DNA from 3 places in the Pectobacterium parvum genome. Region 3 is predicted to be linked to each of the others. Evidence: predicted binding sites of a transcription regulator. Region 3 holds the regulator's gene; each other region holds the start of a gene.

The links. Region 3 encodes sigma-54, which starts transcription at its own class of promoters, with help from an activator protein. Its sites were predicted from a motif close to GTTGGCACANNTTTCGCTNT; they were not measured.
Region 1: glnA (glutamate--ammonia ligase) is a predicted target of sigma-54. The motif match lies at 4,479-4,498, and genes of this name have one in related genera.
Region 2: norV (anaerobic nitric oxide reductase flavorubredoxin) is a predicted target of sigma-54. The motif match lies at 7,933-7,952, and genes of this name have one in related genera.

What each region holds. Positions count from the first base shown of each region.
Region 1 covers NZ_CP087392.1:197,810-208,063, forward strand. The annotation lists gene LOZ86_RS00855 (YshB family small membrane protein) at 1-83, opposite strand, end outside; gene glnG (nitrogen regulation protein NR(I)) at 227-1,639, opposite strand; gene glnL (nitrogen regulation protein NR(II)) at 1,648-2,697, opposite strand; gene glnA (glutamate--ammonia ligase) at 2,991-4,400, opposite strand; gene typA (ribosome-dependent GTPase TypA) at 4,770-6,593, shown strand; gene yihX (glucose-1-phosphatase) at 6,756-7,367, shown strand; gene dtd (D-aminoacyl-tRNA deacylase) at 7,432-7,869, shown strand; gene fabY (fatty acid biosynthesis protein FabY) at 8,008-8,949, shown strand; gene LOZ86_RS00895 (AsmA family protein) at 9,048-10,254, opposite strand, start outside.
Region 2 covers NZ_CP087392.1:1,187,037-1,197,290, forward strand. The annotation lists gene zipA (cell division protein ZipA) at 193-1,218, shown strand; gene yjeH (L-methionine/branched-chain amino acid transporter) at 1,330-2,583, shown strand; gene ubiK (ubiquinone biosynthesis accessory factor UbiK) at 2,717-3,010, opposite strand; FMN riboswitch at 3,191-3,367, shown strand; gene ribB (3,4-dihydroxy-2-butanone-4-phosphate synthase) at 3,495-4,148, shown strand; gene tehB (SAM-dependent methyltransferase TehB) at 4,252-5,112, opposite strand; gene norW (NADH:flavorubredoxin reductase NorW) at 5,219-6,367, opposite strand; gene norV (anaerobic nitric oxide reductase flavorubredoxin) at 6,378-7,889, opposite strand; gene norR (nitric oxide reductase transcriptional regulator NorR) at 8,055-9,593, shown strand; gene fumA (class I fumarate hydratase FumA) at 9,851-10,254, opposite strand, start outside.
Region 3 covers NZ_CP087392.1:4,537,931-4,548,184, forward strand. The annotation lists gene lptA (lipopolysaccharide ABC transporter substrate-binding protein LptA) at 1-246, shown strand, start outside; gene lptB (LPS export ABC transporter ATP-binding protein) at 250-975, shown strand; gene rpoN (RNA polymerase factor sigma-54) at 1,025-2,458, shown strand; gene hpf (ribosome hibernation promoting factor) at 2,482-2,769, shown strand; gene ptsN (PTS IIA-like nitrogen regulatory protein PtsN) at 2,866-3,339, shown strand; gene rapZ (RNase adapter RapZ) at 3,494-4,351, shown strand; gene npr (PTS phosphocarrier protein NPr) at 4,383-4,655, shown strand; gene rnk (nucleoside diphosphate kinase regulator) at 4,827-5,237, shown strand; gene pmbA (metalloprotease PmbA) at 5,302-6,642, opposite strand; gene yjgA (ribosome biogenesis factor YjgA) at 7,009-7,560, shown strand; gene LOZ86_RS20510 (NAD-dependent succinate-semialdehyde dehydrogenase) at 7,671-9,125, opposite strand; gene aaeB (p-hydroxybenzoic acid efflux pump subunit AaeB) at 9,265-10,254, opposite strand, start outside.

The DNA of each region.
Region 1 (10,254 bases), 360 kb from region 3:
GCAATAGCAGCCTGCGGCGAATGGCTTGCCGCGGAGCCAATTTCAGCGCCATGTGTTGCCGCGGAAATCAATGAATCCAGCATGGTGTTCCTCCCGAATCAGCGACACGATCATACTGCTGACTCGAGGCAAGTAAAGTACAAATTAATGACAATTTCGTGCGCCAGATTGTATTTTTTATCACCAAATTACTTGTTAACAATTGAGCAATAAAAAAGCAATCTCGCTACTCCATTCCCAGCTCTTTTAATTTACGCGTCAGAGTATTTCTGCCCCATCCGAGTAATCTTGCCGCTTCCTGTTTATGCCCCTGCGTGTGCCGCAGTGCCGTCGTCAGCAACGTCCTTTCCATTTCTGGCTGTGCTTCTGCCAACAGGTTTTGATGACCGGAACGCAGCGCGCGATCGGCCCATTGTGCCAATAGCGTGGCCCAACTGTCCGGCAGAATATGCACGGTGGAATCAGGTGCGGTGGTTTCGAACAATTCAGGCGGCAGATCCTGAATCAGCACTTCCTGACCGGCTGCCATGACTGTCAACCAGCGACATGTGTTTTCCAATTGGCGCACGTTGCCGGGCCACGGTAAACGGGTTAGCGCTGTTTCCGCTTCTGAATGTAGATTCTTCGGCTCGACGCCCAGTTCTTTGGCCGTAGCCTGCAAGAAATAACGTGCCAGGCGTGGGATATCTTCCCGACGTTCACGCAGCGGTGGCAGATGAACGCGGATCACATTCAGGCGGTGAAACAGGTCATCGCGGAATTTGCCTTCCTGCACGCGTTGTTCAAGATTTTGGTGCGTTGCCGCGATAATACGAACATCCACTTTTACTGCGGCATAACCGCCAACGCGATAAAACTGCCCGTCTGCCAATACGCGCAGCAAACGTGTTTGTACGTCTAGCGGCATATCGCCGATTTCATCCAGAAACAGCGTACCGCCATCGGCTTGCTCAAAGCGGCCCTGACGAATCTGGTTTGCGCCTGTAAACGCGCCTTTTTCATGGCCGAACAGTTCTGATTCGATCAGATCCTTGGGAATGGCCGCCATATTCAGCGCGATAAAAGGGGCTTTTGTACGCGGGCTGTGGCGATGCAGGGCATGTGCCACCAGCTCTTTACCGGTTCCCGATTCGCCGTTAATCAGCACGCTGATCGACGAGCGAGACAGGCGGCCGATGATGCGAAAGACATCCTGCATCGCGGGGGCTTCGCCAATAATATCCGTTGTCGGGCCATTGATCGGCTGGTTGCGTACCGGCTGCTGCTGTTCCAGATAATGACTGATCGCTCGCTCAACCAGCGCAACGGCTTCATCAATATCGAACGGCTTCGGCAAATAGTCGAACGCACCCTGTTGATAAGCGCTGACGGCGGCATCCAGATCGGAATGTGCCGTCATAATGATGACCGGGAGCATTGGGTGGCGCTGTTTGATTTGCTGTAAGAGCGCTAATCCATCCATCCCTGGCATACGGATGTCGGACAGCAGAACGTCAGGCGTTTGTGTCGCCAGCGCATGCAGTACCTGATTTCCGTTCTCAAACGTTGCGCAGGTTAAACCCGCACCAGCAAGCGCGCGCTCAAGCACCCAACGGATGGAGCTATCGTCATCGACAATCCAGACTATCCCTCGTTGCATTGTGAACCTCACTGGCGAATGGGCAGGTAAACCGAGAATTCGGTGTGTCCTGGCCAACTGTTAAATTCAATTTTACCGGAGTGCTGGTCGATAAGACTGCGGGCGATGGAAAGCCCTAAACCGGTTCCCCCTTCGCGTCCGCTCACCATCGGGTAAAACAGTGTGTCCTGTAGTTGAGCAGGTACGCCGGGGCCGTCATCTTCCACGTCAATACGAGCGGCGAGACGATAGCGCACACCGTGTAACGTGAGCTGAAAAGCCGTGCGGGTACGTATCGTAATCGTTCCGCCTTCCTCGCCCAGCGCCTGTAGCGCGTTGCGGGTAATATTCAGCAGTACCTGTTCAATCTGATCGGGGTCGTGCGTCAGCTCTGGCAGGCTGGGGTCATAGTCTTTCACCAGCGTCACGTTATCCGGCTTCTCCAGTGAGACAAGCTGGCAAACGCGTTCAGCGACCTGATGGATACTTTGGGTGACGTGCAGGCCGGGCTGCTGTGGCCCGAGCAGGCGATCAACCAGATTACGCAGGCGATCCGCCTGTTCGATAATGACCTTGGTGTATTCCGTCAACGCTGGGTCAGGCAGTGCTTTAGCAAGCAACTGCGCGGCACCGCGCAATCCGCCAAGCGGATTTTTTATCTCATGCGCCAGACCTCGGACCAAATCACGGGCGGCCTGCTGTTGTGCATGTTGAAGCTGTTCCTGACTGAGACGGCGCTGGTTATCCATCGGTGCCATTTCCAGTAGGATAAAATCGTTCTGTACCCGCTGAGCGGTGAGCGACATGATGTGCGCTTTGCCATCTACGACGATGGTGACTTCGTTATCCGTAAAACCTTGTCCTGAATCCAGACTTTCACGCAGTAAATCGATATTCAGAGAAAAATATCCCAGCAAATCGGGCAGCGGCGTGCCGGATAATTTACGCGAACTTTGTGCCAGTAATTGCTGTGCTGCCGGGTTGGAATAGTGAATCGCCAGATCGTTATCCAGCAATAAGATGCTGTTTATCAGGGAATTTAGGATCTGCCCAGCATCGGGCAGCGTGCCTGTTGCCATAACGCAGACTCCCGCACCGTCGTGGTGCATTGTAGTGTGAATGATGGATGTTACGTCGCAACGGCCAATGCCGGTGGTGAAAAAAGCCCATCCGAAGAGGGGCTGAAGCGTTTCCACGGCAACAAAAAATTTTCAGGAAAAATTTTTGACGTCGCTCTGCGACGGCCCATACAGGGGTGATGGGCATGGATAGCCCATCACAAAAAAACTTCTTAGTATTCTGTTGTTTATCGGTCATGGTCGGGTATCAGCACACCCAACCACGCCGAGGTAGAGATTAGACGCTGTCGTTATTAGACGCTGTAGTACAGTTCGAACTCAACTGGGTGCGGTGTCATACGAACGCGGTCAATCTCAGATTTACGCAGTTCGATATACGCTTCGATAGCGTCATCAGTGAACACACCACCACGGGTCAGGAACTCGCGGTCTTCGTTCAGTGCAGCCAGGGCCTCGTCCAGAGAACCAGCAACTTTTGGAATCTCTGCTTCTTCTTCCGGTGGCAGGTCGTACAGGTTTTTGTCCATCGCATCGCCAGGGTGGATTTTGTTGATGATGCCGTCGAGGCCAGCCATCAGCAGTGCAGCGAAGCACAGGTACGGGTTAGCCGCTGGATCCGGGAAGCGTGCTTCGATACGACGTGCTTTCGGGCTAGCAACCACTGGGATACGGATTGAAGCAGAACGGTTACGGGCAGAGTAAGCCAGCATAACAGGTGCTTCGTAGCCTGGGACCAGACGCTTGTAGGAGTTGGTGGTCGGGTTAGCCAAGGCGTTGATGGCTTTAGCGTGCTTGATAACACCGCCGATGTAAAACAGCGCCATTTCAGACAGGCCGCCGTATTTGTCGCCAGCGAACAGGTTAGTGCCGTCTTTAGACAGAGACATGTGGCAATGCATACCAGAACCGTTATCACCGAACATTGGTTTTGGCATAAAGGTCGCGGTTTTACCGTAGGCGTGAGCCACGTTGTGCACGACATATTTGTAGATCTGAATTTCGTCAGCTTTTTTGGTCATGGTGTTGAAGCGGGTAGCCACTTCGTTCTGACCAGCGGTAGCCACTTCGTGGTGGTGAGCTTCAACAACCAGACCCATTTGTTCCATGGTCAGACACATAGCAGAACGGATGTCCTGTGATGAATCGACTGGTGGAACTGGGAAGTAGCCGCCTTTCAGACCTGGACGGTGACCTTTGTTACCGCCTTCGTATGCTTTACCGGAGTTCCAGTAAGCTTCGACATCGTCGATAGCGACGTGGGAACCGGACGTGCTGCTGCCGAAACGGATATCATCGAACAGGAAGAATTCTGGCTCAGGCCCGAACAGGACGGTATCGGCAATGCCGGAAGAACGCAGGAAATCTTCCGCACGTTTCGCGATAGAGCGCGGGTCGCGGTCATAACCTTGCATTGTGCCTGGCTCGAGGATGTCACAACGAATGATCAGTGTAGAATCTTCGAAGAACGGATCGATCATTGCGGTGCTGGCATCGGGCATCAGAACCATGTCTGACTCGTTAATACCTTTCCAGCCGCCAATCGAAGAACCATCAAACATTTTACCTTCTTCGAAGAAGTCGGCATTGACTTGATGAGCCGGAATGGTGACGTGCTGCTCTTTACCTTTAGTATCAGTGAAGCGTAAATCAACAAACTTCACTTCGTGCTCATTCAGCATCGTCAAAACATGTTCTGCGGACATACTTGGTTCTCCCGATTGGTCATTTATCGTCGTGGAACGAATATCGTTGTGGATTGATGTTGTTGCCGTGAGTAGACTAAAGCTAAAAGTGTGCCAACTTTTTAAATGTGTGCAATGTGTTGCTCCTTGGGGCTTTCTCACGTAAACCCACTGCACCATTATAGTCTAAAGCACCAAAATGGTGCTCCATATGTGAATTATTGCACTTATTTGGTGCATTCATGTTCGCTTGTAGCGCTTTTGCACCGTGAAAGGGATCACAAAGCAGGCAGCTCTAGGTTGTTTATCATAGATGCTTGTGATCTTGTTTAGTCCCTCGATTAATACGTGTACAATAGCGCGCTATTTCTAAATGCCTGAGGCAAAGCTGTGATCGAAAATTTGCGTAACATCGCCATTATTGCGCACGTTGACCATGGGAAAACCACCCTGGTTGACAAGCTGTTGCAACAATCCGGAACGTTCGGTGAACGTGTCGAAGCAACCGAGCGTGTAATGGACTCCAACGATTTGGAGAAAGAGCGTGGAATTACCATCCTCGCAAAAAATACCGCCATTAATTGGAAAGACTACCGTATTAACATCGTAGATACCCCGGGACACGCCGATTTCGGCGGCGAGGTTGAGCGTGTAATGTCGATGGTTGACTCGGTACTGCTGGTTGTTGATGCGATGGATGGCCCGATGCCGCAAACGCGTTTCGTGACCAAAAAAGCATTTGCCAACGGTCTGAAGCCAATTGTGGTTATCAACAAAGTTGACCGTCCTGGCGCGCGTCCTGACTGGGTTGTCGATCAGGTATTCGACCTGTTCGTGAACCTGGATGCGACTGACGAGCAGCTGGATTTCCCGATCATTTATGCTTCTGCGCTGAATGGTATCGCGGGTCTTGACCATGCTGACATGGCGGAAGATATGACTCCGCTGTATCAGGCGATTGTCGATCACGTTTCTCCGCCTCAGGTTGAGATGGATGCGCCGTTCCAGATGCAGATCTCTCAGCTGGACTACAACAACTATGTTGGCGTTATCGGTATCGGCCGTATCAAGCGCGGTAAAGTTAAGCCTAACCAACAAGTCACTATTGTTGATAGCGAAGGCAAAACTCGTAACGGTAAAGTCGGTAAAGTTCTGACTCACCTGGGTCTGGAGCGTATCGACGCGACTGAAGCAGAAGCAGGCGATATCATCGCGATCACCGGTCTGGGCGAGCTGAACATTTCCGACACCATCTGCGATCCGCAGAATGTCGAAGCGTTGCCAGCACTGAGCGTCGATGAGCCTACCGTCACCATGTTCTTCAACGTTAATACTTCACCATTCTGCGGTAAAGAAGGTAAGTATGTCACGTCGCGCCAGATTCTGGAGCGTCTGAACAAAGAGCTGGTGCACAACGTTGCTCTGCGCGTTGACGAAACCGAAGACGCTGATGCGTTCCGCGTTTCTGGTCGTGGTGAATTGCACCTGTCAGTTCTGATCGAAAACATGCGTCGTGAAGGCTTTGAACTGGCCGTATCACGTCCGAAAGTTATCAACCGCGTTATCGACGGTCGTAACCAAGAGCCGTTTGAAAACGTGACGCTGGACATCGAAGAACAGCACCAGGGTTCAGTCATGCAAGCCATGGGTGAGCGTAAAGGTGATGTGAAAGACATGATCCCAGATGGCAAGGGTCGTATCCGTCTGGATTACCTGATCCCAGCTCGTGGTCTGATCGGTTTCCGTACCGAATTCATGACCATGACGTCTGGTACCGGTCTGCTGTACTCCACGTTCAGCCACTACGATGACGTGCGTCCCGGTGAAATCGGTCAGCGTCAGAACGGCGTGCTGGTTTCCAACGGTCAAGGTAAAGCGGTCGCGTTTGCACTGTTCAGCCTGCAAGATCGCGGTAAGCTGTTCCTCGGACACGGTGCAGAAGTGTATGAAGGCCAGATCATCGGTATTCACTCACGTTCTAACGATCTGACAGTAAACTGTCTGACCGGTAAGAAACTGACCAACATGCGTGCATCGGGTACCGATGAAGCAACCACACTGGTTCCGGCTATCAAAATGTCTCTGGAACAAGCGCTGGAATTCATTGATGACGACGAACTGGTTGAAGTTACGCCACAGTCTGTCCGTATTCGTAAGCGTCACCTGACCGAAAACGATCGTAAACGCGCTAGCCGCGGCAGCAAAGACGTCTAATTTCAGACGGATTTGTCTTGTTACGCAACAGGGCACCTTCGGGTGCCCTGAATTTTATGCGCTTTCTTCCACTTTAACCTTTCCTTTATATTTCCTCCCTGTTCAGTTTCTCCATTTCCCGCTACAGTGAAAATCCTACGATTACTTCAGGAGGTCACTGCCATGCTGTATATCTTTGATTTAGGCAATGTCGTCATAGATATTGATTTCAATAGAGTATTGGGTGTCTGGAGTAATCTGAGCAGCGCGCCGCTCGCGACGTTGCAAGAGCGTTTTGTCATGGGCGAGGCGTTTGAACAGCATGAGCGGGGTGAGATCAGCGACGAGGAATTTGCCACCAGACTGTGCCAGGAAATGGGCATCGCCCTGAGCTTCGAACAATTCACCGCTGGCTGGCAGGCTATTTTTGTCGCGTTGCGTCCTGAGGTTATCGACATCATGCAGCGCCTGCGTCAGGAAGGGCACCGCGTGGTGATTCTGTCGAATACTAATCGTCTCCACTGTTCACACTGGCCTGCGCTATTCCCAGAAGTGGCGACGGCGACCGACAAGCTCTACCTGTCGCAAGATATTGGATTACGTAAGCCGGAATTGGCGATTTATCAATATGTCCTGACAGAGGAAGGCGTTCCGCCTGCGCAAGCCGTCTTTTTTGACGATAATGCCGCGAACGTCGATGCGGCACAAAGCCTGGGCATTCACAGCATTCTGGTGACCGATCGTCAGGTGGTGCCGGATTTTTTCGCCATGCAGGCGACGACGGCTAAAGCATGATTTATATCGCAGGGGCGGACACAGCCCCTATTGGGAATGATAACATCAGGAGTAGTTGGGTTTTATGATTGCGCTAATTCAACGAGTATCCAGCGCCAGCGTTACGGTAGAAGGCAGTGTGGTTGGGGAAATCGATAAAGGTTTACTGATCTTGCTGGGCGTTGAGCAGGGCGATGACGAACAAAAAGCCACGCGACTTTGCGAACGTGTATTGGGTTACCGCATATTCGGCGACGATGACGGGAAAATGAATCTCAATGTTCGTCAGGCTGGCGGCAATGTGCTGGTGGTTTCGCAGTTTACGCTAGTTGCCGATACGCAGCGTGGCATGCGGCCTGGTTTTTCTCGCGGTGCGCATCCCTCAGAGGCCGATCGCCTCTATCAATATTTTGTCGGACAGTGTCGTGAGCAAGGCGTTCACACGGAAACGGGGCAGTTTGCGGCAGATATGAAAGTGGCATTGGTGAATGACGGCCCGGTGACGTTCTGGCTACAGACATAGCATTGTCGCGTCATCGGTCTGTAATGTCATGGTGTTGTAACGTGCTATTACCATTGCCGTTCTGCGTATAAATTTGCTTCAACAGTCTGATTTCATGAACCCTGATGCAATGAGGCATCTCGGTATAGAGGAAGGGTTATGTATCATTTGAGAGTACCTGAAAGCGCGGAAGAACTGGATGCGTACTATCAATTTCGCTGGGAAATGCTGCGTAAACCTCTGCACCAGCCGTTGGGCTCCGAACGTGATGCCTATGATGCTTTGGCACATCACCAAACTGTGGTGGATGAACAGGGAAGGCTGGTTGCGATTGGGCGTCTTTCTATCAATGCGGATAATGAAGCGGCAATCCGTTTTTTAGCTGTTCACCCCGACGTCCGAGGGAAAGGGTTAGGCACGCTGCTTGCGATTACCCTGGAGTCAGTCGCGCGTCAGGAAAGCGTCAAGCGCGTGGTCTGTAGCGCCCGTGAAGACGCAATAGATTTCTTCTCCAAGCTGGGCTTTGTTAATCAGGGGGAGATCACCGCGCCACAAACCACCCCCGTGCGGCACTTCCTGATGATTAAACCGGTGGCGACGTTGGATGACATTTTGCATCGTCCTGATTGGTGCGGACAGCTGCAGCAGGCGTGGTACGAGCACATTCCCCTGAGTGAAAAAATGGGCGTGCGGATAAGCCAGTACACTGGAAAGCAATTTATTACCACCATGCCTGAAACGGGCAACCAGAACCCGCATCACACGCTTTTTGCCGGCAGCATGTTTTCTCTCGCTACACTTACTGGTTGGGGATTGATCTGGCTGTTGCTGCGTGAACGGCACCTCGGTGGAACGATTATTCTGGCGGATGCGCACATTCGTTACAGCTCGCCAGTGAGTGGCCGACCGAGCGCTATTGCCGATTTAGGGTCGCTGAGTGGCGATCTGGATCGCCTCGCTCGTGGACGTAAGGCGCGTGTGCAGTTAAACGTCGAGCTCTTCGGTGATGATAACAAAGGGGCGTTGTTCGAAGGAGTTTATATCGTACTGCCTGCTCAACCGGACGCGCCGCTGGAAGAAGGTGGGTCAGTAGTGGATTAACCCTAATCTCGATCGCTTAAAGATCGAGATACTGGGGGCTACCACGGTGCGAGGCATCCCTGCGGGAGCCTCATCACCGTGTTTTGAAAACGTAATAATTATGGCGTTTCTGTCACGGTTCCCTGATGCATTTGCTGTCTGACAGGGTGGTCGTTGCTATCCACGCCTTGCAGCGTACCGTTTAGCGTCGGCTTCAGCGGCGTATCGGCGGCAAGTCGCCCATTCAACTGCAATTGCAGATTCGTATTACCTGTCGGTGCGGTTGCGGGTTCTGGCCATCCCCAACGCGTCAGAACATCCAGCGGTACGGCGCGTCCTGTCAGTGACAGGGAGAAATTGCGAGTAGGTTGCTGGTTGATCGTTGCCTTGGCATCCAGCATGCCATTTTGCGTAAACGCGCTGAGTTCGTTAATAGCGATCTGATTATCGTCGGCTACCAGTGCCATCGAAGGACGGCGCACATCGACTTTATTAAACGTCGCGTCGCTGGCATTAAGATTCAACGATCCTGTCCACATTCCCCACTGGTGGTTGCGAGCCAGCAGCAAATCGCTGCCGTAGCCATCCAATGCGGTTAGCTGGAAGGGGAAATCTGGGTTGATATCGATCAGCAGATTGCGATTCGCCGTGAATTTTCGCACATTCACTTCTGCCAGCCATGGTGGCAGGGTCGCTTGCCAGCGCTGACGCCAATCGCCGGGGAGCGTGTACTCCATCCCTGCGACAACAAATTCATTCAGCTGTAAACGGTGGTTACTACGCTGCCAACTGCCGTTGGTTCGCAGCAAGCCGCCTTCCCAGCGCGTAGAAAACTGCTTGATGTTAACGCCCGCCGGTGACAAATCCAAATTCACGATAGGGTCGATAAGGTGCATGTTGCCGTTCACAATGTCAGTCGCATTGAACGACAGCGTTCCCCCTTCGCTCTGCCAGTCATTCTGCTTAAACGTGACATTTTGCAGGGCAACATCGAGGTCAATAAACGCCCATCCCGGCCCTTCAATACGGGCATCAATCAGATCAAAGCGGTCAACGGTAACAGAAGGCAGTTCGGTAACGGGCTGCCAGAAGGCCTCCGGCGTTCTCTGCGTTTGTAAACGGACATTGCTGAGTCGCAGGCTACCGATCTGCCAACTGCCGTCTTCTGCGCGGCTGGCGTTGCCTGTTAGCTGCCCTTGAGCAACATCCGCGCCGAAATTGCTCAAAATAAGCTGGTTGTGATTGATTTCGCCCTGAACCAATACCTGACTGGCGGGAATATCGTTGAGTTCGAGTGAACGTGCGCTGAGCTGGAACTGTCCCTGT
Region 2 (10,254 bases), 1.3 Mb from region 3:
GGCATCATATCGGGATGATCTTATGCTGACTAGCCCGTGTTTGGATGAAAAAACAGCAAAAAAGTGCGTTGTATCTATCTTTATTGTCATAAAGTACCGTGCAGGCTTGCACTTGTGCACTCAGGCAAATAGAGTTAGTAGTATAAGTATTTGCCGTGGTGGCAATGTTTTTTTGGAACAATTGGGATAGCAATGATGCAGGACTTGCGTCTGATATTAATCGTTGTTGGCGCGATCGCTATAATAGCGCTGTTACTGCACGGCTTGTGGACTAGCCGTAAAGAGCGCTCGTCCCTTTTTCGTGACCGCCCGGTTAAACGTGGAAAAAAAGCGCGTGATGAAACGCCGCTTGACGATCTGTATGAAGGCGTTGGCGAAGTTCGCGTGAAGGGCGCTCGGCCGCAGCAGAGTGAACCTTCATTTGGCAGCGCTTCACTCGATAACTCATCATTTGATAACGCGTCATTTGATCATCCTTCACTTAATAATAACAGTGCACGTGAAGACGTTCGTTCAGAGGCGAAATCGCCGTTCGAGCATCTGTCTCCCGTCTCTTCTTATGACCCTCTACTGGATGAAGCCACGCCGGTAGATTCTCCGCGTGCGCAGGTACGTGGTGAGACTAACCCGCAGGTTGTCACCCCTAGAGAAACCCCGATTTCTGAACCGAGCATTAACGCTCCGCGTGAGCCGTTTGCGTATGATGCACCGGAATCTGCTCCACAGCAGCCTGTTGCACATTCGCTGCATGAGAAAGTTCAGCCCGCGCCTGCTGAGCCAGTTGAACCTGCAGCGGCAAAAGAAGCGGTTCTGGTGCTGCACGTTGTGGCGCATCAGGGCGGTGTCATTGGCGGCGAAGTGCTGTTGCAAAGTCTGCTTCAGGCCGGTTTCCAGTTTGGTGAAATGAACATTTTCCATCGCCATGTGAACCCCGCTGGCGCAGGCCCAGTGTTGTTCAGCCTGGCGAATATGGTTAAACCCGGTTCGTTTAATGTCGATGCCATGTCCGAGTTCTCGACGCCCGGCGTGTCCATTTTCATGATGGTGCCGTCTTATGGCGATGCCAGCCAAAACTTTAAACTGATGTTACAGTCTGCACAGCGTATTGCTGATGATGTTGGCGGTGTGGTGCAGGATGACGAACGTCGTATGATGACGCCGCAGAAAGTTGAATCCTACAAAGCCCGCATTCGCGATGTGCTGAAAGCCAACACCTGATATAACGTTTGCGAATGCAGTGGGTGAGAGAAGCCTCCGTTAGTGGAGGCTTTTTTTATTCTTCGATCCGGTAGTGCTGTGGTGTAAAAAAGCAAGAAAAGGTGAAACGTAGTGAGTGAAGCAAAAGGATTAAAACAAGAGCTTGGGCTGATTCAGGGCGTGGGGTTGCTGTCTACTTCTCTGCTGGGGACTGGGGTGTTTGCCGTTCCCGCGCTGGCCGCACAGCTAGCACAGCAAGACAGCCTATGGGCGTGGCCGATCTTGATCCTGCTTGTTTTTCCTATCGCCATTGGCTTTGCCGCGCTGGGGCAACATTTTCCTAATGCGGGTGGGGCCGCGCACTTTGTTAACCTCGCTTTTGGGCCGCGTATGGCACGGGTGACTGGCTGGCTATTCCTGTCCGTTATTCCGCTGGGCCTGCCTGCTGCTTTGCAGATTGCCGCCGGATTCTGGCAGGCGGCGTTTGGCTGGAGCGATCTGGGGCTACTCTGCGTACAGCTGCTGACGCTCGGTGGTATCTGGCTGCTTGGCCTGCGCAGTGCGGGATCCAGCGCCAACATTCAGATCGTCATTGCAATGCTAGTGGTGGGGCTGGTCGCCGCAATCTGGTGGCAGGGCGATATCACGCCTGCGCATATTCCCTGGCCGTCGGTGAGTGAATTGTCATGGTCTAACACTTTCGGCGCGCTGGCTGTGATGTTCTGGTGCTTCGTTGGCCTTGAGGCTTTTGCCCATATGGCGACGGAGTTTCGGGTGCCGGAGCGTGATTTTCCACGGGCTTTACTGATCGGTATGCTGGTTGCTGGCGCGGTTTATTGGGGATGTACGGTGGCCGTGCTGCATTTTAAGGCCTACGGTGAAGGGATTGCCGCAACGGCCTCATTGCCGGGTATCGTCGTGCAGCTATTTGGCGAACACGCGCTGTGGATTGCCTGCTTTGTTGGGTATCTGGCCTGCTTTGCCAGCGTGAATATCTACACGCAGGGTTTCGCCCGTTTAGTCTGGTCGCAGGCATCGAAAGGAAGTGCATTAGCGAAGCTTTCTGCAGGGCAGGCACCGGTGAATGCGCTGTCGGTTGTGGTGGCCTGCTGTCTGGTGTGCAGCCTGTTGATTTACTGGCTTAGGTTGCCGCTGGATATGCTGATTGTGTACGCGAACGGCATTTTTGTGCTGATTTATCTGTTGTGTATGCTGGCAGGATGGCGTTTGCTGAAAGGGCGGGCGCGCGTGATGGCGGCAATAGGCGGAATGCTTTGCTGTGCGCTGTTGCTGATGATCGGCTGGAAATCGCTGTATGCGTTAATCATGCTGGCCGTGCTGTGGCTGTTCCTGCCGCGCAAGCAGGTCGAACTGGTTTCCCACTGAGTCGTTTATTCTGAATTCCGTGACGTGAAACCTGTGTTTCTGAAGGCTGTCGCTGGTGCGGGGTAGGGAATCGAGCAACGCCCTGACTAGGGCGCTGCATCGCGATGATAACGCGTTGTTGTGATGAGACGAGTTATTGTGATGACTGGTCGTTTTCCGGCGCTGCGGCGGGCTTTTCTTCCGTAGACAGTTTCGCTTCCAGCTCGGTCATACGCTGTTCCAGACGAGCAATCTTCTCGCGCGTGCGGAGCAGAACCTGCGTCTGAATATCGAACTCTTCACGGTTCACCAAATCCAATCGGGTCAGCTGTGCCTGCAAGACCTGACGAATCTTTTTCTCCACATTATCACCCAATTCCCGGATACCTTTTGGCATAGATTCATGCACTTGACGGGCGATTTGCTCAATCTTCTTTGGGTCAATCATGTCGCTTTCCTGATTAGGTTATGTAAGTTATTACTATAGCAAGTGTAATGGGTATAAATAAAATCTGACATCTGCTTTGCACATATTCAGCATAATTTTACTGTAATCCAGCATACGTTTTGCCCTATTTCCTGTGGCGGATCAATTGCCCTATCGAGGTATTAGCGTTATAGTAAACCCGCTTATTCTCAGGGCGGGGTGTAATTCCCCACCGGCGGTAAACCAGTACACATACTGGAAGCCCGCGAGCGCTCTCGCTGTGTTTTCCGATTTAATTATCGATTTCGCAGCGTGGGGTCAGCAGATCCGGTGTAATTCCGGAGCCGACGGTTAAAGTCCGGATGGGAGAGAGTAACGGTATCTGTCGGGCTATATGCCCGCCCGCGTTATTTTTGTTAACTATTACTATGCAACCAGTAGTAGTGGTTACTCCTCAAGCTCGCCCTGATTCTGGTAATCCATAATAACATTGAGGTTTTTTACCATGAATCAGACATTACTTTCTGAATTTGGCAATCCTACCGAACGCGTAGAACGCGCACTTGATGCATTGCGTCATGGCCGCGGCGTGCTGGTGTTGGATGATGAAGATCGTGAAAACGAAGGTGACATGATCTTTTCCGCTGAAAATATGACCGTTGAACAAATGGCGCTGACGATTCGTCACGGCAGTGGCATTGTGTGCCTGTGCCTAACGGAAGAGCGTCGCCAGCAGTTGGAATTGCCGATGATGGTGGAGAAGAACTCCAGCCATTACCAAACGGCATTCACCGTGACGATCGAAGCCGCCGAAGGCGTGACGACGGGCGTTTCTGCCACCGACCGCCTGACCACCATTCGTGCCGCGATTGCGGATAACGCCAAGCCGAGCGATCTGAATCGCCCTGGTCACGTATTCCCGCTGCGCGCCCAACCGGGTGGCGTGTTAACGCGCGGTGGTCATACTGAAGCGACGGTTGATCTGATGAAGCTGGCAGGCCTGAAGCCGTCTGGTGTTCTGTGTGAACTGACGAACGATGATGGTTCAATGGCGCACGCGCCTGAAGTAATCACATTTGCCAAACAGCACGATATGCCGGTACTGACGATTGAAGATCTGGTGGCTTACCGCATCGCGGCAGCGCGCAAAGCCAGTTGATTCACGCAGCGTATAGCGAAATAAGAATGGCCGATTACTCGGCCCTTTTGTATTTTATGTCTTATTTTTTAATTAGTTAGATTTTTTAGCGGCTAACCCGTGCTTACGGCTTTCTTGCCAGCAGCGTGGCGAAGCGCAGTTTGATGCGGTTACCCTGCGCATCGGTCTTGTGTAGCTCACCCATATCCTCGTTGTATTTGAGGATCTCCCAATCGGCGTAATAGTCCTTCAGCTCGTTTTCTTTAAAGGTGAACGAGAAAGGCATTGGACACGGGCAATCTTCCGTCGACATCGCTGCGATAATCAGGTTATAGCCGCCGTTAACGGTGCTGTCCTGCATATTGCTGATGATGTGCGGAATACGATCGCGTTCCAGGAACATCAGCACGACAGTCGACAGGATGAAGTCGTACTGTTCTTTGATTTCCGCCAGATTGATGTTGTAAACGCCCGCACGAATGTTTTCCAGCGCTTCGCTCTTGATGATATTATTCAGCGAATCAATGCTTTGCTCGTGCTTATCACAGGCCGTGACGTCAAACCCGCGCAGGTTCAGGTACAGCGAGTTGCGCCCGCCGCCGCAGCCTAAATCCAGCGTTTTGCCCGGTTTGATGTGCTGCACGGCGTTGATCACTTCGGAATGGGTACGCGTCAGGCCGTATTTTTTATGATAGAAATCTTCCGCCGAGCAGAAAAAGCTGAGCTGACATTCCAGATCGTCAGAGAACGAGACGATGCGGTGCCACGCCTGTGGTTCAACAAACGGCGGCTGGTTCTGTTCGGAGAACTGGAACGTCTCCAACGTCTCGCCGTCTTCGGTCAGCATGGAGAAGGTCATTTCCCCTTTCAACACGGTCAGTTTCGCCCAGGTGCCTTCCTGCGTGTTGTGCTTTTCCTGAAACGCGGCAGGCAGCGTCTGGCTGTTCCACTGCGGCATCTTCTTATAACAAATGAGATCTTGCATCTTTACCTCGGTCTGTAAATTCTAAAAGCGATAGCCGTATTCTATTAATCCGCACGCAGGCTGACCAGAAAATATGTATTTTAAATGCATTATTTATTTTGCTGTCTCAGGCCGTGGTTGAAGGCACTGTGGAAAGCTGTCGCAGCAGCGGAAATGCCTCTTTCATCCGCTCACCGCCGACCACAAAAGCGCGTAGCACCTGCTGACTATCCAGCGCTTTAGCCACCATCCCCTGTTCGTTCCATTCCTGCTGCCAGTGCAGCTCACCGCTGGTGGTATCGCCGGCCATCTGTAAGGGAAACAGCGGCGTCTTGATTTTTACCAGCATCGGCGGCAGCGTTAGCATCTCGTTGGCACCCAGCAGGTTTTTCGCCAGCGTAATCGCGCTGAGCTGAATCGGCTGCAGGAAAGGCAGGAGCTTGCCGCCAATCTCCGCGCAGTCGCCCAGCGCATAAATCTGTGGATCGGTGGTCTGTAACCGCGCATTGGTCTGGATGCCTTTTTGCACCGCCAAACCTGCTGCTTTCGCTAACTGCGTGTTGGCCTGTAAACCGATAGCGGAGAGGACTTCGTCCACCTCGGCAGAACGACCATCGGTAAATGTGGCTTGTATGCCAGTTTCGGTTTTCTCCAACTGTTGCAGAGTCGTGTTCAGCAACAGCGAAACGCCCTGCTGCGTTAGCTTGAACTGTAGGCGCGCGCTGACTTCGGGCGGCATCAAAGCGGGCAGAATGCTGCTGGCACAGTCAACCAGCGTGACCCGTTTTCCAGCGCGACCCAAATCCATCGCCAGCTCAGTCCCGATGAGTCCGGCACCTAGCACCAGTAGGCGTTCGGCCTGCCAGAGTCGGTTTTCGTGGGTGCGATATTCCTGCTGACTATTGAGCGTCAGCATATATTCGCGTCCCGGAATCGGCGGAACCATCGCGCTGGCACCCGTTGCGAACACCAGTTTGTGGTAATCGTAACGATCCGTGCCGCAGACGACCTGTTGCGTATGGCGGTCAATGGCAGTGACGCGCGTATTAGCCAGCAGCGCAATGCGGTTTTCTTCAGCAAACGCGGTTGCCGATATCTTGGTCAGATCGTCGACGTGCTGTTTCAGGCTCATCACATGGCTTAAATCCGGCTTGTTGTACTCATCGCCGCTGTCGGCGGTAATCAGACGGATAGGGCTGTGGGCATCCAGCTTGCGCAGCTGTCGGATGAGCTGGCGGGCGGCAAAGCCCGCGCCAATAATCACGATATCTTTCATCATCCTCTCCTTAGCGAATCGGATTGAAAACGTCTTTGCCCAGCCCACATTCCGGGCAGAGGAAGCTGTCTGGTACGTCCGACCATAGGGTGCCAGGGGTGACATCCTGCATCGGTTCGCCGAGTGCCGGATCGTAGATCCACTGGCAGACGCTGCACACCATACAACCGTTTTCTGACTGTGCCGCTGGCTGTGCGGTTGCCTGTGGCGCAGCGACTTCATTGCATCCGCAGGCGCTCTCGGCTGGGGCGCTCACATTCTGCGGTGCCGCGGCGGTCTGTTTTGCGGGCGAGATGACGCGACGGGCAGGCGTATCATCCAGCGGATGCAGTGCCCACTGACGGGCGATTTCGCGGCCGTGATTGCGGCAAATTTCCAGCGCTGAACCATCAGGACGCCACTTGGTTTTCAGCGCCAGCGTGGTTTCAAAACCGGCATCCATCAGACGGGTTTGAACGCGGTCTACCGCACCGCCGTTCCAGCCGTAGCTACCGAACGCCGAGGCTTTCTTGTTTTGGAAACGCAGGCCAGTGATCTCTTCCAGCATGGCGGCGACCTTCGGCATCATCACGTTGTTCATGGTGGATGAACCGACTAATACGCCTTTCGAGCGGAAGACCTGCGTCAGGATTTCGTTCTTGTCGTGACGGGCGACGTTATAGATTTTTACCGCTACGCCGGGATCGACATCGTTGATGCCTTGCGCAATGGCGTCGGCCATCATGCGGGTGTTATTGGACATGGTGTCATAAAACAGCGTGATGCGATCTTCCTGATAGCTGTCCGCCCACTTCAGATACAGGTGAATGATCTGGGCCGGATCGTCACGCCATACTACGCCGTGCGAGGTCGCCACCATCGACAGCGGCAGGTTGAAGCCCAGCACTTCGTGGATCTTGGCGGTCACCAAGCGGCTGAACGGCGTCAGAATATTGGCGAAATAGCGCTGGCACTGTTCAAACAGTTCAGTTTGATCGACTTCGTCATTGAACAGGTGCTCATCGCAATAGTGCTGACCGAACGCATCGTTACTGAACAGCACGGCATCCTCGGTCATGTAGGTCATCATGCTGTCCGGCCAGTGCAGCATGGGTGTTTCGATAAAGATCAGCTGCTTGCCGTTGCCGATATCCAGCGTATCGCCAGTTTTGACCGTGTGGAAATTCCACTCAGGGTGGTGGTGGTGCCCAGTAATGGAATCGATCGCATTGTAAGTACAATAAATTGGCGTGTTGGGAATACGCGCCATCAGTTCGCTCAGCGCCCCGGCGTGATCCTCTTCGGCGTGGTTAATCACGATGTAGTCAATCGTGTTCAGATCCACTTCTGCCATCAGATTCTGCACAAACTCACGGCTGAATTTGTGATCGACGGTATCGATCAGCACGGTTTTCTCTTCGCGGATCAGGTAGCTGTTGTAGCTGCTGCCTTGCAGCGTTTTGTATTCGGTGCCGTGAAAATCACGGACTTCCCAGTCGCGTTGTCCAACCCAGTGGATATTGTTCTTAACGTGAATTGTCATGTTCTGAAACCTCAGTAGTCATAGTCGGGAATATGCTGTAGAGATTGCAGGAAGTGTGCCAATTTTTAATGCATTGATTTATAAAGTTTTAATAAATTCCGATTGTCAAAATGACATACCTCATCTATTGTCCTAATGACACAGGCTCTGTCATTAGGACACACCATGACACTCTCTATTAACGCCCTTGCCCGCATTGCCATCGAGCTGCAAATGGGGCTATCGAATCAGGATCGCTTCCAACGCTTAATCAACAGCCTGCGCCAACTGCTGGGCTGTGATGCCTCGGCGCTGCTGCGTTACGAGAATCAGCTGTTCCGTCCGTTGGCGATCGACGGTCTGGCGCCGGACGTGCTGGGGCGGCGCTTTCGCCTGTCCGATCATCCGCGTCTGGAGGCGATTGCCCGCGCGGGCGACGTCGTGCGCTTTCCGGCGGACAGCCAGCTTCCCGATCCCTATGATGGTCTGATCCCCAGTCAGGAGGATCTTAAGGTGCATGCCTGCGTCGGCTTGCCGCTGTTTGCCAATCAGAACCTGATCGGGGCGCTGACGGTGGACGGCATGGATCCCTGCCAGTTCGACCATTTTAGCGATGAAGAACTGCGGCTGGTAGGAGCGATGGCGGCGGCGGCGCTGAGCAACGCGCTGCTGATGGAGCGTCTTGAGCGGCAGTTACCCGCGCCGGTTCGTGCTGAAAGTCCGGCGGCTGAAAGCGTTGAGGAAATGGTAGGGCTATCGGAACCGATGCAGCGGTTGAAGAAAGAGGTCGATATCGTCGCAGGTTCCGACCTTAACGTATTGATTATGGGGGAAACCGGCGTTGGTAAAGAGCTGGTGGCGCGGGCGATTCATCGCGGTTCCAGCCGGGCAAGTCATCCTCTGGTGTACCTGAACTGTGCCGCGCTGCCGGAGTCGGTCGCGGAGAGCGAGCTGTTTGGTCATGTGAAGGGCGCGTTTACCGGTGCGATCCATCATCGAACCGGCAAGTTTGAAATGGCGGATAACGGCACGCTGTTTCTGGATGAGATTGGCGAACTGTCGCTGACGCTACAGGCGAAGCTGCTGCGCGTATTGCAGTATGGCGATCTCCAGCGGGTGGGTGATGACAGCAGCCTGAAAGTGAACGTGCGCGTGCTGGCGGCGACTAATCGCGATCTGCGGCAGGCGGTGTTGGATGGGGCTTTCCGTGCCGATCTGTTTCACCGTCTGAGCGTGTTCCCGCTGTCTGTACCACCATTGCGCGAGCGTCGTCAGGATGTGGCGCTGTTGGCGGGATTCTTCTGTGAACGTAGCCGTGCGCAACTGGGACTGGCACGTTTGGCGTTGACGGCAGACGCGGGAGCGCTATTGGAACAGTACGACTGGCCGGGGAATGTGCGTGAGCTGGAACACGCTATTTATCGTGCGACTGTGCTGGCGAGAGCGGGGCAGGAATCGGGCGAGGTGCTGTTAGGTCCCGAGCATTTCAATCTCGAACTTCCCTCCCAGCCAATTCATACGACTACTGGCTCATCGAGCGCTATCGACACTGAGCTGGCGTATTTCATCAACGGCGGCCTGCGAGAGGCAACGGATGACTATCAGCGTCGGATCATCCAACAAACGCTGGCGCGCCATGAGGGCAACTGGTCATCCTGCGCAAGGGAACTGGAAATGGACAGCGGCAACCTGCACCGTTTGGCAAAGCGGTTAGGCATCAAATAAAAAACGCCCCGAAAATCGGGGCGTTGAGGTTGCTGACAAAGCCCGCAGAGCGGGGTAACGGATAGATCGTAAAGACGCTGCAAGTACGTCCATGTAAGCTCGGATTACGCCATCCCTGGCGCAAACGCTTTACTCTTCTATTCCGTTACTCCCGTTTTCATTCGGCAAATAGGTTTGTCAACGGTCTGAAAGCGCCCCGACAATAGGGGCGTTGGCACACGAAATATCGCCTAACTTCTAATCACGTAAAAATTTCTTTAACCGCATTTCACGCACTTGGCGCTCTGAATCACCTGGAAGAAATCGTTGCCTTTATCATCGACCAAAATAAAGGCTGGGAAATCTTCGACTTCGATTTTCCAGATCGCTTCCATGCCCAGTTCTGGGTATTCCACGCAGGTCAGGCTCTTGATGCTGTTTTGCGCCAGAATCGCGGCCGGGCCGCCGATGCTGCCGAGGTAAAAGCCGCCGTGTTTATGACACGCGTCGGTCACCTGCTGACTGCGGTTGCCTTTCGCCAGCATGATCATGCTGCCGCCGTTGGCTTGCAGTAAATCAACGTAGGAATCCATACGGCCAGCGGTGGTTGGGCCTAACGAGCCGGACGGGTAGCCTTCTGGCGTTTTCGCCGGGCCCGCATAGTAAATCGGGTGATCTTTGA
Region 3 (10,254 bases):
CAGAAAATCCGCTACGAGCTGGCCAAAGACTTTCTGGTACTCACAGGCAATGCTTATCTGGAACAGCAGGACAGCAATGTCAAAGGCGATCGCATCACTTATCTGGTGAAACAGCAGCAGATGGAAGCGACCAGCGATAAAGGAAAACGCGTGACGACGGTGTTGGTTCCTTCTCAGCTTCAGGAGAAAGAGAACAAGAGCCAGCCTTCTCGTTCTCAGCAACCGCAACCACGGGTCACCGAATAAGTTATGGCAACATTAACCGCAGAAAATCTAGCCAAGGCGTACAAAGGCCGTAAGGTCGTAGAAAACGTCAGCCTCACCGTTAATTCTGGTGAAATCGTCGGCCTGCTCGGGCCGAACGGTGCTGGCAAAACGACAACGTTCTACATGGTGGTGGGCATCGTCCCGCGTGATGAAGGACGCATCGTCATTGACGACGATGACATCAGCCTGCTTCCTTTGCACGAACGTGCGCTGCGCGGCATCGGCTATCTGCCGCAGGAAGCCTCTATCTTCCGTCGCTTAAGCGTGTATGACAATCTGATGGCGGTGTTACAGATCCGTAAAGATCTGACGACCGAACAGCAGGAAGATCGTGCCAATGAGCTAATGGAAGAATTCCATATTATTCATTTGCGCGATAGTCTGGGACAATCGCTGTCCGGTGGAGAAAGACGCCGCGTAGAGATTGCGCGTGCGCTGGCAGCGAATCCGAAGTTCATCCTGCTGGATGAACCGTTTGCGGGCGTAGACCCGATCTCCGTACTGGATATTAAAAAAATCATTGAGCATCTGCGTGACAGCGGGCTTGGCGTGTTGATTACCGATCATAACGTCCGCGAAACGCTTGATGTCTGTGAACGAGCCTACATCGTGAGTCAGGGTAACCTGATCGCCCACGGTTCACCGACCGATATTCTGGCCGATGAACAGGTAAAACGCGTGTATCTGGGCGAAGGCTTCCGACTCTGATAGGGTAATATTTTATCTTTGCAGTACTTATGGGACGTTAGCGCGATTTATGAAGCAAGGTTTGCAACTCAGGCTTAGCCAGCAACTGGCCATGACTCCACAGCTCCAACAGGCGATCCGTCTGTTGCAACTGTCCACGCTTGAATTGCAACAGGAGATTCAACTGGCGTTAGAAAGTAATCCGTTGCTCGAACAAACGGATCAGCACGACGAAATCGAGTCATTTGAAAAGGCAGACAGCGATTCACTGGATACCGGTGAAGCTCTTGAACAAAGGGATATGCCGGAAGAATTGCCGCTTGATGCCACCTGGGATGAAATCTACTCCGCAGGCACGCCGTCAGGCACCGGCACCGACTATCGCGATGAAGAGCTGCCGATTTATCAAGGCGAAACCACGCAAACGCTTCAGGACTACCTGATGTGGCAGGTTGAGCTGACGCCGTTTTCAGACACCGACGCCGCCATCGCGACCTCTATCGTCGATGCCGTGGACAACACTGGCTACCTGACCGTGCCGCTGGAAGACATTCTTGACAGCATCGGTGATGACGACGTGACGCTGGAAGAAGTCGAAGCCGTACTCAAACGCGTGCAGCGCTTCGATCCCGTTGGCGTCGCCGCTCGCGATCTGCGCGATTGCCTGCTGGTGCAGCTTTCCCAATTCGCCGACAGCACGCCACGTCTGGCTGAAGCTCGTCTGATCGTCAGCGATCATCTCGATCTGTTAGCCAACCATGATTTCCGCAGTCTGATCCGTGTAACGCGCCTGAAAGAAGACGTGCTGAAAGAAGCACTGGCGCTGATCCAGTCGCTCGATCCCCGCCCTGGGCAGTCGATCAACACGGGTGAATCCGAATACGTCATCCCTGACGTGCTGGTTCGTAAAGTTCAGGGAATCTGGTCCGTTGAACTGAACACTGACAGCGTTCCCCGCTTGCAGATTAACCAGCAATACGCTGCGCTGGGTAACAGCGCGCGCAACGACAGCGACGGACAGTTTATCCGCAGCAATCTGCAAGAAGCGCGCTGGCTCATCAAAAGCCTGGAAAGTCGCAACGACACACTACTGAAAGTGACTCGCTGCATCGTCGAGCAACAGCAGGATTTCTTCGAGCAGGGTGAAGAATTCATGAAACCCATGGTACTGGCAGACATCGCGCAGGCAGTGGATATGCATGAATCCACCATCTCACGCGTGACGACACAAAAGTTCCTGCACAGCCCACGTGGCATTTTTGAACTAAAATATTTCTTCTCCAGCCACGTTAATACCGATAGCGGCGGAGAAGCGTCGTCAACGGCAATCCGCGCGCTGGTGAAGAAGCTTATCGCGGCGGAAAACCCCGTGAAACCACTAAGCGATAGCAAGCTGACGGCGCTGCTCTCCGATCAGGGCATCATCGTGGCGCGTCGAACCGTGGCAAAATACCGAGAGTCTTTATCTATCCCACCATCGAATCAGCGTAAACAACTGGTTTGATCTCAACAGAGAAGGAAGACACTATGCAGCTCAACATTACCGGACACCACATCGATATCACTGAACCACTGCGTGATTTTGTGAATGGCAAGTTTGCCAAATTAGAGCAGTATTTTGACCGGATTAATCAGGTCAATGTGGTATTGAGAGTGGAAAAAGTTCAGCAAATTGCCGAGGCCACGCTCCACGTTAATGGCGGCGAGCTGCATGCAACCTCAGAGGCGGCAGATATGTACGCCGCGATAGATTTATTGATTGATAAGCTGGCGAGACAGCTCAATAAGCATAAAGATAAACTTAAGCAGCACTAATTTTCTCCTTTGCCGTTTGGCAAAGGAACAAACTCGGCCCATCCATCGGGTGGGTCGGGATCACCAGAAGTGAAAGCGTCGTTAAGTGAAAATAAAATGAACCACGATCCCGTATTGCAGCTCAGCACCGTATTACGTCCTGAGTGCACCCGAAGCACCGTCCACTGCCAGAGTAAGAAACGGGCATTGGAAATTATCAGCGAGCTGGCCGCAAAGCAGCTTAACATTCCTTCGCAGATTATTTTTGATGCCATCCTCACCCGCGAACGCATGGGCAGCACGGGAATCGGCGGCGGCATTGCCATTCCTCACGGTAAGCTGGAAGACGATAATGCGCTGGGTGCCATCGGTGTTTTCATCCAGTTAGAGCAACCGATCGCTTTCGATGCTATTGATAATCAGGCCGTTGATCTGCTTTTTGCCTTGCTGGTTCCGGCGGAACAATGTAAAACCCATTTGCATACCCTATCGCTTGTTGCCAAGCGACTGGCGGATAAAACGGTTTGCCGACGCCTACGCGCGGCGCAAAGCGATGAAGAGCTGTACCTGATTATGACGGAAGCGGGTTAAACCAGACGATCGTCATACTCACGATGACGGGCTATTCGCAGTAGAACGAGAGAATACTTGCAATCCGTGCGCTAAGCCGTCATTTTTTAGCGATACATCATAAAAATCATGGCAATGAAAATTCGCCATCACGTTGCCAGAGGGGAGTCGTCAGATGGTACTGATGATTGTCAGCGGTCGCTCAGGTTCAGGGAAATCTGTCGCCCTGCGCGCACAGGAAGATATGGGGTTCTACTGCGTAGATAACCTGCCAGTGGTTCTACTGCCAGAACTGGCTAATACGCTTGCGGCGCGTAACATTTCCGCAGCGGTCAGCATTGACGTGCGCAATATGCCGGAATCCCCAGAGATCTTCGAGCATGCCATGGAGCAACTGCCACCCAGCTTCTCGCCTCAATTGCTGTTTCTGGATGCCGATCGCAATACGTTGATCCGCCGCTATAGCGATACCCGTCGCCTGCACCCGCTGTCCAGCAAGAATCTGTCGCTGGAAAGCGCTATTGATGAAGAAAGCGACCTGCTGGAACCACTACGTTCACGCGCCGATCTGATTATCGATACCTCAGAGATGTCGGTGCACGAACTGGCTGAGATGCTGCGTACTCGACTGCTCGGCAAGCGGGAACGCGAACTCACGATGGTGTTCGAATCATTCGGATTCAAGCATGGCATTCCTATCGATGCGGATTATGTCTTTGACGTGCGCTTCCTGCCAAACCCACACTGGGATCCGAAACTGCGCCCGATGACCGGTCTGGATAAGCCCGTCGCCTCATTCCTCGACAGACATACCGAAGTTCACAACTTCATCTACCAGACACGCAGCTATCTGGAACTGTGGCTGCCGATGCTGGAAACCAATAATCGTAGCTATCTGACTGTTGCCATTGGCTGTACCGGCGGTAAACACCGTTCCGTCTACGTTGCTGAACAGCTGGCAGACTACTTCCGCTCACGCGGTAAGAACGTACAGTCGCGCCACCGTACGCTGGAAAAACGTAAACCCTCATAATATTCAGCAAGACAGTGCAGCCAGGTACCCCATGACAGTCCAGCAAACGGTTGAAATAAAAAACAAGCTGGGCATGCACGCTCGCCCAGCGATGAAGTTGTTCGAGCTGGTGCAGAGCTTTGATGCAGAAGTGATACTGCGCAATGACAGCGGCACCGAAGCCGAAGCCAGCAGCGTGATTGCCATGCTGATGCTGGATTCCGCCAAAGGGCGTCTCATCGAGGTAGAAGCCACTGGTCCGGATGAAGCACAGGCGCTTACCGCCGTCATCGAGCTGTTCGAAGCCGGGTTCGACGAGGACTAGCTATTTCCTTAGCCAGCTATCTGCCAGCCTTCGTGACAAGGATCGCTTCACTTTCCCTTCCGAACCTCCTACTATCTACCTATATAAATCATAATATTTTCTTATACCCCCTGCTCCTTTGGGCGCGGGGGTTATTTTTATATCATCTGAAAATACCAACTGGAGAGGAGTATGACGAAACCTAACCTGACAATCAGTGAATTGGATGCGGAACGTCTGGATATGTTATTGGAGCAGCCCGCCTTTGCGGACAGCGATATCGCACAGGCGTTGAATGAGGAGCTGGATCGGGCAGACATTCTGCCTGCGGCATCGATTCCCTCACATGTCGTCACCATGAATAGTCGGGTGCGTTTCCGCGATCTGAATACCAACGAAGAGCACATCCGCACGCTGGTTTATCCAGCCGCAGTGAAGGACAGCAAAGAACCGCTGTCGGTGATGGCTCCGCTGGGTGCGGCACTATTGGGAATGCATGTGGGAAATTCGATCACCTGGCAATTGCCAAACGGTGAAGAAACGCGAATTGAAGTACTAGAACTACTCTATCAGCCAGAAGCTGCGGGCGAGTACCACCGCTAAGTCAGAGATAGAGTAACAGCCGTCGGACACTGCCGACGGCGACGGTTACTCACGAAGAGCAGGCTTATTCCCCTGCGATCTTCATCGCTGGCAGCAGAACGGAACCACATTGGATATTGCTTCGGGTTTCGATATCATTCCCCACCGTCACAATATTACGCAGCATGTCTTTCAGGTTACCCGCGATCGTAATCTCGCTGACCGGATATTGAATTTCGCCGTTTTCGACCCAGAAGCCGGATGCTCCACGGGAATAGTCACCCGTCACACCGCTTACCCCCTGCCCCATCAGTTCGGTCACCAGCAGGCCTTTGCCCATCTGTTTCAACATACCGTTGAAATCCAGACCCTGTCCGGCAATCCGCCAGTTATGAATACCACCCGCATGGCCGGTACTCTGCATGCCCAGCTTACGCGCGGAGTAGCTTGTCATGAGCCAAGTCTGCAACACGCCCGCCTTCACAATGTCACGCGCCTGCGTCCGTACGCCTTCGCTGTCGAACGGCGTAGAAGCCAGCCCTTTGAGCAAGTGCGGTTGCTCCTCAATCGTTAGCCACTCCGGCAGAATCTGCTGACCGAGCTTATCCAGCAGGAAGGTCGATTTACGATAAACGCTGCCGCCGCTGATGGCGCCAACCAAATGGCCAAACAGGCCCGTCGCCACCTCCGCAGAAAACATCACCGGTGCCTGCATGGTGGGCAGTTTACGCGGTGACAAGCGGGATAATGTGCGGCGCGCGCACTCTTCGCCCACCCATTCCGGGCTGCGCAAGTCATCCAACGCACGGCCGACGCTATAGGCATAATCCCGCTCCATATCGCCATTCACTTCGGCAATCACACAGCTGGACATGGAGTGACGGCTAGAGCAGTAGCTTTTCAGTAGGCCGTGGCTATTGCCGAACACCTTCACACCGTAGTGGCTGTTAAAACTGCCACCTTCGGTGTTAGTGATGCGCTTGTCTGCCTGTAATGCGGCCTGCTCTGCGCGAGCGGCTAATTCAATGCCGCGATCCGCATCCAGCTCGGTCGGATGGAACAGATCCAGATCCGGCGTGTCGAACGCCAGAAGATCCCGATCCGCCGGACCAGCAAAAGGATCGACAGAGGTATAACGCGCAATATCCAGCGCGGCCTGTACGGTACGGGCTATCGCATCCGGGCTGAGATCGGTAGACGATGCGCTGCCTTTACGCTGTTGGTGATAAACCGTAATGCCCAACGCGCCATCGCTGTTGAATTCAACATTTTCAACCTCACCATAACGGGTACTGACGCTAATGCCCGTCGTTTTTGACACCGCGACTTCTGCCGCATCAGAACCGGCACGCGCCAGTTCCAGCGCCTGAGCAACCGCGAGCTCCAGCGCTTTACGCTGCTCTGCAACCTGAGTAGTTATCGTCATTGTTCTGCCATAATGAGTGGAAGAAAGCTCACCATCATCCCCACTCGAAAAATAGGAGTGGAGAGAAATACGCTCTAAATAATTCAAGTTTCAGGAAGGCGGCAAGCGAAGGAATCCCGATGAGCTTACTCAAGTAAGTGATTCGGGTGACTGAACGCAGCCAACGCACATGCAACTTGAAGTATGACGAGCATAAAATGGTGTAGCATAATGCTTTCTAGTCTAACAGGATCTACGGACAATTTCGCCCAAAGCCCAAACCTGTTAGTATCAGCCTCTTTTTTCTGGTGGGCACGCTGTTCACCATCCCGGAGCCGCTACACGTAGCGTTACGAATTGCTCCTGGACACTTTTTAGGAGCCAACCATGAAGCAAAAATACGAAGACTGGCTGAACGACGCCCCCGATAACCAAGAAGACGACGAAGATGATGAAATTATCTGGGTCAGCAAAAGTGAAATAAAGCGCGATGCCGAAGCGCTGAAAGATCTCGGCGCGGAACTGGTCGAGCTGGGCAAGAACGCCCTGGAGAAGATCCCGTTGGACGATGATCTGCGTGCGGCAGTGGAACTGGCGCAGCGAATCAAGAAAGAAGGCCGCCGCCGTCAGCTACAGCTGATTGGTAAAATGCTGCGCGCCCGCGATCCAGAGCCGATCCAAACCGCGCTGGATAAGCTGAACAACCGTCATAATCAGCAGGTGGCGTTATTCCATAAACTGGAACAGCTGCGTGACCGTCTGATTGAAGAAGGTGACGATGTGGTTCCTGATATTCTGGCGCTGTATCCTCACGCTGACCGTCAGCAGTTGCGTTCTCTGGTGCGTAATGCGCAGAAAGAGAAAGCGACGAATAAGCCGCCGAAATCCGCCCGCCAGATCTTCCAGTATCTGCGCGAACTGGCTGAAACCACAGACTAACGGCGATCGTGGGATGAGGAGTCTGACTCACTCATCCCATGTATTACTCTATTGTCTTACCGGTATTCAATCGGATTCACGACCAATTCCGAGCACAACATCCATTCAGATCACAACCCGCCCAAATGCCAGGTTTTCACTTCCAGAAACTCGTCCAGCCCTAAAACAGAGCCTTCGCGGCCTAATCCTGACTCTTTCACACCGCCGAAGGGGGCCAACTCGGTTGAAACCGCGCACTCGTTAATGCCAATCATGCCGCTCTCCAACGCTTCTGCCACGCGGAACACTCGCTGCAAATTCTGGCTGTAGAAGTAAGCCGCCAGACCAAACGGCGTATTGTTGGCGCGCTGAATCACTTCTTCTTCCGTTTTGAAACGGAAACAGGGAGCAATCGGGCCAAACGTTTCTTCCTGCGCCAGTAACATCGCTTCGTTGGCATCAACAATCACCGTCGGCTCAAAGAAGCTGTGGCCCAGCTTGTGCCGTTTACCACCGACAAGCGTCTTACCCCCCTTTTTCACCGCGTCATTGACGTGCTTTTCCACCTTCTCGACAGCAGCATCGTCAATCAGCGGGCCGAGCACGACGCCGTCATCCATACCGTTGCCGACCTTCAGATTCTTCACTTCTTCCGCGAGCAGAGAGACAAACTCATCGTAGACGCCGTCCTGAATATAAAACCGGTTGGCGCTAACACAGACCTGACCTGCGTTACGGAAACGGTTAGCTATCGCGCCTTTCACTGCGGCCTGAATATCTGCGTCATCAAACACGATATAAGGCGCGTTGCCGCCCAGCTCCATCGACACTTTCTTCATGGTCTCTGCGGCATTACGCACCAGCGTTTTCCCTACTTCTGTCGAGCCGGTGAAGGAAATTTTGCGCACTTTATCGCTCGCCATGACGGTATCGCTGATCGCCTGCGTGTCGCCCGCCACGCCGTTGAGTACACCATCCGGCACACCTGCCTGCTGTGCCAGCGCCAACAACGCAAACGCAGACAGCGGTGTGTTGTTCGCGGGTTTGATAACACCGGTACATCCCGCGGCCAGGGCTGGCCCCAGCTTCCGCGTCAGCATCGCCAGCGGGAAATTCCACGGCGTAATGGCGACAACGACCCCAACGGGTTCACGCGTGGCGTAAATCTTCGATCCGAGCTTAGCAGGCGGAATAATCTCACCGTTCGCCCGCTTGCCCTGCTCAGCAAACCACTGAATGAAATTCGCCGCGTAAACAACTTCGCCTTCGGCTTCCTGCACGGGTTTGCCCTGCTCGGCGGTCATCAACTCCGCCAGATAGCGTTTATTTTCCAGAATCAGCTCGTACCAGCGATACAGAATTTCAGAACGCTCCTTCGCGGTTTTACGCTTCCAAGCAGGAAAGGCGGCATAGGCGGCGTCAATCGCCGCCTGCGCCTCTTTCTTTCCCGCTTTCGCCACGCTGGCAATCGACTCGCCCGTCGCCGGATTCACGACCTCGAAGGTCGCGCCGCTCTGCTGCCATTTCCCCGCAGCAAAGTAGCCCGTTTTAAACAGTTCATGATCCTGCAAATTTTGTCCTGACATCGTATTACCTCCTGAAAAGGGTCATATTCCATGACGTTATGAGTGAAGCTATAGATAATTCAGTATAGAAGTGATGGGCAAGGGCTGCGGTACTCTCGGATTAATCGTCAGAGTTACCGCTTCACCTCGCCCACTGAGATTAGTTGCTCAGCGCATGCTGATAATCACGCAGGATCCCGGTCAATCGCCCGACAGGCGCTGTTACGCTCGGCGGTAGCTGCTGTTCTGTCAGCATCTGCTGATAGCGTTCAAGCTCGTCCAACAGCTGCGTGAAATAGCGGCTGCGCGTGCTATCGCGTCGGGCCGAAATCACCTGCTCCGCCGTTGCACGAATCTGGCGATGAAAGGCAGACAGCGCCGCATTTTGTGGAATATCCAGCGTTCTCAGGCGCTGGTGCATGATGATTAGCCACAGTGCGAGGCGATACTTGGCAATATCGTCAGGGAAGCGGCTCAGCAGCAGAAACAGCTGTTGATACAGCGCTGGCAGGTGGTTTTCCTTACGCCGCGCCGTGTTGGTCGTCAGCGCCGAGACCGCGCCATACACAAAGCGGTTCAGCAGCGTTCTCCCCGTGTGTGCCTTGGTGTTATCCCGGATCAACAGGATCACCATCAACGCCAGAAAACAGCCGATGATCTGGCCGATCGCGCTGTCCAGAAACTGACTGACGTTGAACGTCATCGGGTTATCCAACACCAGAATATTGATCGTACTGGCCAAGGCACCCAGTGAGCCGAGTCGACGTTTTTGTACTTCAAGCCCAAGAAAGAAAGCCATTGCCCCCAGACTCAGGCACAGCAGCAGCATACTTTGCTGCGTTGACGGCATGATAAACATGAACATCACCGCACCCAGCGGCAGCGCGTAGATCGTCCCGAAAAGAAAATCCTTCGCCATCATCTGCGGGTTCGGCAACCGCATGGCAAGCGACGTCACCACCGCAATCATCACCATACACACGCTGCCAGAGGTCCAGCCAGTGCTCAGCCAGAACAGACAGCCCAGCGCCGTTGCCACGCCAGTGCGTAAGCCATTAATCATGGCGTGATGCGTTTCAGCTGATGGCACTTTAATTTCCACCTCGCTGTTCAGCACATCAGCTTCAATCGTATTGATACGCCCGTTGGT